3 regions of the Hydrogenophaga sp. LT287 genome follow, and region 1 is predicted to be linked to each of the others. Evidence: predicted binding sites of a transcription regulator. Region 1 holds the regulator's gene; each other region holds the start of a gene.
What was found. The regulator sigma-54, encoded in region 1, starts transcription at its own class of promoters, with help from an activator protein. The targets are predictions, from matches to a motif close to TGGCANGNAANCTGCTTT.
Positions count from the first base shown of each region.

Region 2: a site for sigma-54 is predicted at 1,049-1,066, ahead of AC0GNR_RS02275 (nitrate- and nitrite sensing domain-containing protein). Genes of this name have one in related genera too.
Region 3: a site for sigma-54 is predicted at 1,091-1,108, ahead of glnK (P-II family nitrogen regulator). Genes of this name have one in related genera too.

Region 1 is NZ_JBVPZC010000008.1:8,001-10,265, reverse strand. It holds gene lptB (LPS export ABC transporter ATP-binding protein) at 1-66, shown strand, start outside; gene rpoN (RNA polymerase factor sigma-54) at 284-1,960, shown strand; gene AC0GNR_RS08480 (THUMP domain-containing class I SAM-dependent RNA methyltransferase) at 2,092-2,265, shown strand, end outside.
Region 2 is NZ_JBVPZC010000002.1:85,788-88,052, reverse strand. It holds gene AC0GNR_RS02275 (nitrate- and nitrite sensing domain-containing protein) at 1-1,021, opposite strand, end outside; gene tsaD (tRNA (adenosine(37)-N6)-threonylcarbamoyltransferase complex transferase subunit TsaD) at 1,130-2,233, shown strand.
Region 3 is NZ_JBVPZC010000037.1:10,591-12,855, reverse strand. It holds gene AC0GNR_RS17650 (ammonium transporter) at 1-639, opposite strand, end outside; gene glnK (P-II family nitrogen regulator) at 671-1,009, opposite strand; gene AC0GNR_RS17640 (YifB family Mg chelatase-like AAA ATPase) at 1,334-2,265, shown strand, end outside.

The sequences.
Region 1 (2,265 bases):
CCCGCCGAGATCGTTGAAAACGCCGATGTGCGCCGGGTGTACCTCGGCGAACATTTCCGGATGTGATGAAACAAGCCCCCACGCTCCTCCGCTGCGCGGGTCGCTGCCCCCCAAGGGGGCTGGGCCTGCCTTGGGGCGGCCCGGCGGCTGACCCGGCCACTTCGCCCACGCCACGGTGGGCGAGTGAGGCGCCGCTATTCAGGGCACCCGCGGATCCGGCTTTGCCGGTCCCAGGGTGCGCCCCCCTGGGGGGGACGCGCGCAGCGCGGCGGGGGGGCGGCCTGTGAAACAAGGCCTGTCCCTCCGCGTCTCGCAGCACCTGGCGCTCACGCCGCAGTTGCAGCAGTCCATCCGTTTGCTGCAACTGTCCACCTTGGAAATGGCGCAGGAAGTCGAGCAGATGCTGGACGAAAACCCGTTTCTGGAGCGCACCGACGAGATCGCCGACCGCGAAGCGTTTGGCCTGGAGCAGACCGACGCACCGGTGAGCGCGGGTGAGCAGATCACCGACGCCACACAGGCTGGGGCCGAGGCGGTGGCGTCCGCGCCCGAATACGACGGCCTGGTGTCTGAGCGCGTGTCCTCCAGCGACAGCACCACCGACAGCGCGCAAAGCGATGAGCTGGAAGGCCGCCTGGACGGTGCCACCCCGGTGGAAGAAAGCTGGGAAGGCGACGGCACCGTGGAAATGGCGCCCGACGACAGCGAGTGGGGTGGTGACGCACCGCCCCGCAACAGCGGCTCGGGCGACGACGACGAAACCGCCACTGCGGCCGACCTGGCGCGCGTGCCCGTCAGCCTGCAAGACCACCTGCACGACCAGGCGCGCTGCCTGCGCCTGAGCGACGAAGACCGCGCCGCGCTCTATTTCCTGATCGAGTCGCTCAACGACGACGGTTACCTGGAAGACACGCTGGCCGACCTGGCCACCGCCTGGCTCAGCCTGTCCAACCCCGGTGTGCTGACGGCCGACCCGGAAACCGGGGAAGACCCGGAACAGCTGGAGGCCCGCGAAGCCCTCGAACAGCGCCTCACCATGGCCCTGCATTTGCTGCAGCACATGGAGCCGGCTGGCGTGGGCGCCCGCGACCTGGGCGAATGCCTGCGCCTGCAGATCGAGGAAATGCGCAACAGCCCTGAGGCCCGCGCTGCCCTGGCCATTTGCAAGCAGCCGCTGGAGCTCATGGCCAAGCGCGACGTGAAGCGCTTGTGTGCGTTGTGTGGCATTGACGACGAAACCGCCCGCGCCGCGCTGGGCCTTATCGCGCGGCTGGAGCCCAAGCCCGGCCGCCGTTTTGTCGACGTGGAGCGCAACGTGGTGGTGCCCGATGTGCTCGTGACCCGCGCTGGGCGGGGCTTCAAAGTGCAGCTCAACGCCGAGGTGATGCCGCGCCTGCGCGTGCACGACGTGTACGCCAACGCCATGCGCGGCAACCGCGGTGGGCGCGACGGTGGCGCCAGCGGCGAAGCCGGCCACGCCGCCATGCAGCAGCGCCTGCAAGAAGCGCGCTGGTTCATCAAAAACATCCAGCAGCGCTTTGACACCATCTTGCGTGTGAGCAGCGCCATTGTGGAGCGCCAGCGCAACTTCTTTATGCACGGCGAACTCGCCATGCGCCCGCTGGTGCTGCGCGAAATTGCCGACGAGCTGGGCCTGCACGAATCCACCATCAGCCGCGTGACCACCGCCAAATACATGGCCACGCCGTTTGGCACTTACGAACTCAAGTATTTCTTTGGCTCGTCGCTGGGCACCGAAACCGGTGGCAACGCGTCGAGCACTGCGGTGCGTGCGCTGCTCAAGCAGTTCATTGCGGCCGAAGAACCGGCCAAACCGCTGTCTGACAACCAGCTCTCCGACCTGCTCAAAGAGCAGGGCATCGAATGCGCGCGGCGCACCGTGGCCAAGTACCGCGAGGCGCTGCGCATTGCGCCCGCGAACCTGCGAAAGAGCTTGTAACCCCCCGCGCCGCTTCGCGTCACCGCCACCCCAGCGGCCCGTCCTGAGCTTGTCGAAGGGCGGTTCCGTGGGGCATGCTGGAAGGGGTCAACGCACCAGATGCTCTGTAGCCATTGCCGAAGTAACTTGTTATGAACCAACTCAAACTTTTTCTCCCTTGCGCCGCTGGCGTAGAGGATTACCTGGCCGCAGAGGTGCAGCGCATCACCGGCGAGCCGCTGGCCTTCAAGGCGCGTGGCGGTGTGGGCGTGCAGGCCTCGTGGCGCGACGCCATGCGGCTGAACCTGCACAGCCGACTCTCTCAA
Region 2 (2,265 bases), on a different contig from region 1:
CATAGCCTTGCGGCGGCGCAAGCCCGGCGGCCCCCGCGTTGTTGCTCAGGCCCACGGTGCTCCCCGCTGGTTGCGTGTCTTTGAAGAACGACAGCGCGTCCGATTCGCGGGGCGCTGAGGTGCTCAGGGCCGTGAAGTTTGCCAGGTCGCGGTGGGCTGCGCCAATCTTGTCTTTGCACACGCGCAACAGCTCTTGGGCCAGCTGGTCTTCCACCAGCTTCATGCGGTCCATGCGCTGGCTGCAGCAGTCAAACCAGGCCTGGCTCTGTTTTGCGTCCAGCGCTGCGCCATGTGTTGCTGTGCACAACACGCGTCGCATGCGCTCCAGCTCCGCCAGCGTGGCGCTGGGCTGGTTTTGTGTCCACAACGCACCCAGCGCGGTGCTGGAAAAGTCGGCGAACACCTGCAGGCAGCGCTCTTGCGAATCGATCAGGTGCAGCAATCGCTGCTGCTCGCTGGTGTCAGCACGCCCGCTGGCGTACAGCGCTGAGCCGGCTGCGCGCTCTTGCCCGGCAAACTCCTTGCCCTGCATGAAATTGAAGCGGGCCACCAGCAGGCGGGAAATCTCCGGGTCGGTTGCGCTGTCGGCCGCTTCAAACACCACTGCCAGCAGCCCGGCAATCAGCCGCACATAGGCTTCGGTGGCTTGGCGGGCCGCCCAGGCCTGGCTTTCAATCTGTGCCCGCAGGCCGGGCAGGGCGTCCAGCCCGTGCAGCACATAGGCGATGCGGCTGAACAGCCGCGCGCCATTGCCCACCGAGGCTGATTCGGTGTCCAGGCTGTCAAAGCAGGCGCGCAGGTCGCTTTCAAGGCCCTGGCATTCGCCGATCTGCACCTGGCGCTCGGGCGCAAACCGGGCGCCGTTCGAGCCCAGGTACAGGTTGGACAGCCCACGCTCGCGCTGCAGCCCGTGCACCAGCCGCCCGGTCACGTTCACCAGCGCGCTGGTGAGCGCCAGCGCCTGCAGCTCAGCGATTTCGCAGCGTTTGGCTGCGACGAGAAAATTCAAACCAGATTTCATGAAGTGCACGGGATGTTGGGGACGCTGTATGCAACAAACATGCCGCCTTGGGTGGGGCGGTGAGGGCGGGTACCCACCTGCGACGGTGCCGCCCCGTACACTCCGGGCATGCTGATTTTGGGAATCGAATCGTCTTGTGACGAAACCGGCGTGGCCCTGGTGGACGCCAGCGGCACCGGCACGCCCCGGCTGCTGGGCCATGCCCTGCACAGCCAGATTGACATGCACCAGGCCTACGGCGGCGTGGTGCCCGAACTGGCCAGCCGCGACCACATACGGCGCGTGCTGCCTTTGACCGACGCCGTGTTGGCGCAGGCCGGGCTGCCGCTGTCGGCCGTGGACGCGGTGGGCTACACCCGCGGGCCGGGCCTGGCGGGCGCTTTGCTGGTGGGTTCGGGCGTGGCCTGTGCCCTGGGCTTTGCCCTGGGCAAGCCGGTGCTGGGCGTGCACCACTTGGAAGGGCATTTGTTGTCGCCGTTTCTCAGCGCCGACCCGCCTGAGTTTCCGTTTGTGGCGCTGCTGGTGTCGGGCGGCCACACCCAGCTGATGCGGGTGGACGGCGTGGGGCGCTACGAACTGTTGGGCGAAACCATCGACGATGCCGCCGGCGAGGCGTTTGACAAGTCGGCCAAGCTGCTCGGCCTGGGTTACCCCGGCGGGCCTGCGCTGTCCAAGCTGGCCGAGCAGGGCGATGCGCTGGCCTACAAGCTGCCGCGCCCGCTGCTGCACAGCGGCGACCTCGATTTTTCGTTTGCCGGCCTGAAAACGGCGGTGTTGACCCAGGTGAAGCGGCTGGCCCACGCCAGCATGGACGGCCCGGCTACCACGCACCTGGCCGACCCGCTGAGCCTGCAGCAGAAGGCCGACGTGGCCGCCTGCGTGCAGGCCGCCATTGTGGAGGTGCTGGTGAAGAAGTCGCTGGCAGCGGTCAAGCTGACCGGCTTGCGCCGGCTGGTCGTGGCGGGCGGTGTGGGCGCCAACGCGCTGCTGCGCGAGCAGCTCAATGCCGCCTGCGCCAAAAGCGGTCTGCGCGTGCACTACCCCGAGCTGCACCTGTGCACCGACAACGGCGCCATGATCGCCCTGGCCGCTGGCCTGCGGGCCCAGGCCGGCCTAGCGTTCACCGGTGACGAGCCGTTTGCCGCCAGCGGCTACCGCTTTGACGTGCGGCCCCGGTGGCCGTTGGCCGAGCTGGCACAAGCCAGCGCCTGATCGGCCTGGCACCCGATTTGCAAGGCTTCGGG
Region 3 (2,265 bases), on a different contig from region 1:
GAACCAGATGGCCGAGAACAGCAGCACCGCGCTGAACTTCATGCGCTCGGCAAACGAGCCCACGATCAGCGCGCAGGTGATGCCGGCAAACGTGGCCTGGAAGGCAATGAAGATGAACTCGGGGATGGCCACACCGGGGGTGAACGTGGCGGCCAGCGAATCCATGGTGACGCCCATCAGGAACACCTTGTCAAGGTTGCCGATGATCAGGCCTTCGCCGCCAAACGCCAGGCTGTAGCCGTACATGGCCCACAGCACCGTGATCAGCGAGAACACCACCATCACCTGCATCAGCACCGACAGCATGTTTTTGCTGCGCACCAGGCCGCCATAAAACAGCGCCAGGCCGGGGATGACCATCAAAATCACCAGCACGGTGGAAATCATCATCCAGGCCACATCGCCCTTGTCGACGGTTGGTTTGGCTTCTTCTGCGGCAGGCGCTTCAGCGGCCACCGCAGCAGCGGGCGCTTCAACGGCAGGGGCGTCTGCAGCGGGTGCGGCTTCGGCTGGAGCGGCCGACGCTGCATCAGCCGGTGCGGTCACCGCAGCCGGCGCTTCGGTGGTCTGGGCCACGGCGTTCAGACCGCCAAAGGCCAGACCCATGCCCAACAACAGGGTTGCAAGTAGTTTTTTCATGTCCGTGATCTTTCTTGAACTGTGGCGGTGATCAGAGCGCTTCTTTGCCGGTTTCACCGGTGCGGATGCGAACCACCTGTTCCAGCGAGGTGACGAAAATCTTGCCGTCGCCGATCTTGCCGGTGCGTGCAGCACCTTCGATGGCTTCGATCACGCGGTCCACCAGGTCGTCGGACACAGCGGCCTCGATCTTGACCTTGGGCAGGAAATCGACCACGTATTCCGCGCCGCGGTACAGCTCGGTGTGGCCCTTCTGGCGGCCGAAGCCCTTGACTTCGGTAACGGTGATGCCTTGCACGCCCATGCCGGAGAGCGCTTCGCGCACTTCGTCCAGTTTGAACGGCTTGATGATGGCGGAGACCATTTTCATGCTGTGATTCCTCTTCTAGATCAGGAGGGTGATCAGGCCGGCTGGCCCACACCACGGGTTGGATTCGGTTGCATTCACACCCAAGCATGGACCGTGCCAACTTTGCACGCCTGTGGCCAAAAACAGGTCGCCATGTGTTGCAAAAGCACCTCCATCCCCCAGACGTGTGCAGGCCGAAGGCCGCCCCTGTGCCATCATGAAAACTCTTTGCCACGCTCGGCGGGTGTCACACCAAAGACGTGCGCACCAAAACAGTGCAATACCGGAAACGGGCCTTCGGGGCCGTTCAACCCGGGTCATGCACCGAAACAGGGAGGAATTCACATGAGTCTGTCGTTGGTGCACAGCCGCGCACTGCTGGGTCTTGAAGCGCGGCCAGTCCAGGTTGAAGTCCATCTGGCCAACGGCCTGCCCAGCTTCACCCTGGTGGGCCTGGCCGATACCGAGGTGAAGGAAGCACGCGAACGCGTGCGCTCGGCCATTGCCAATTCGGGGCTTGAATTTCCATCCAACAAACGCATCACGGTGAACCTGGCGCCGGCCGACCTGCCCAAAGACTCTGGGCGGTTTGACCTGCCGATTGCCGTGGGCATCTTGGCCGCCAGCGGCCAGCTGGACGCCGCGCGGCTGGCGGGCTGGGAGTTTGCCGGTGAACTGTCGCTGGGCGGTGAGCTGCGCCCGGTGCGCGGCGCGCTGGCCATGAGCCTGGCGCTGCACCGCGCCGCTGACACCGAAGCCGCCGCGCAAACCCGGCTGGTGCTGCCACCGGGCAGCGCCGAAGAAGCCGCCCTGGTGCCGCAAGCCCAGGTGCACCGTGCCCGCCACCTGCTTGACGTGGTGGCCCACTTTCTGCACGAAAACGCCAACGCTCCCGGCGAGCCACCGCCCGACGACGGCGGCTGGGTGCGCCTGGCACCCACGCAGCTCGGCCAGGCGCCCAGCTACGCCGACCTGGCCGACGTGAAAGGCCAGGTGGCTGCCAAACGCGCCCTGGAAATTGCCGCCGCCGGTGGCCACAGCTTGTTGATGATGGGCCCGCCGGGCTCGGGCAAAAGCATGCTGGCGCAGCGCTTCGCCGGCCTGCTGCCGCCCATGAGCACACAAGAAGCGCTCGAATCCGCCGCCGTGGCGTCGCTCGCCGGGCGCTTCGCCCTGGATCGCTGGGGCCAGCGCCCCACCTGCGCGCCACACCACACCGCCAGCGCCGTGGCCCTGGTGGGCGGCGGCTCACCACCGCGCCCCGGTGAAATTTCGCT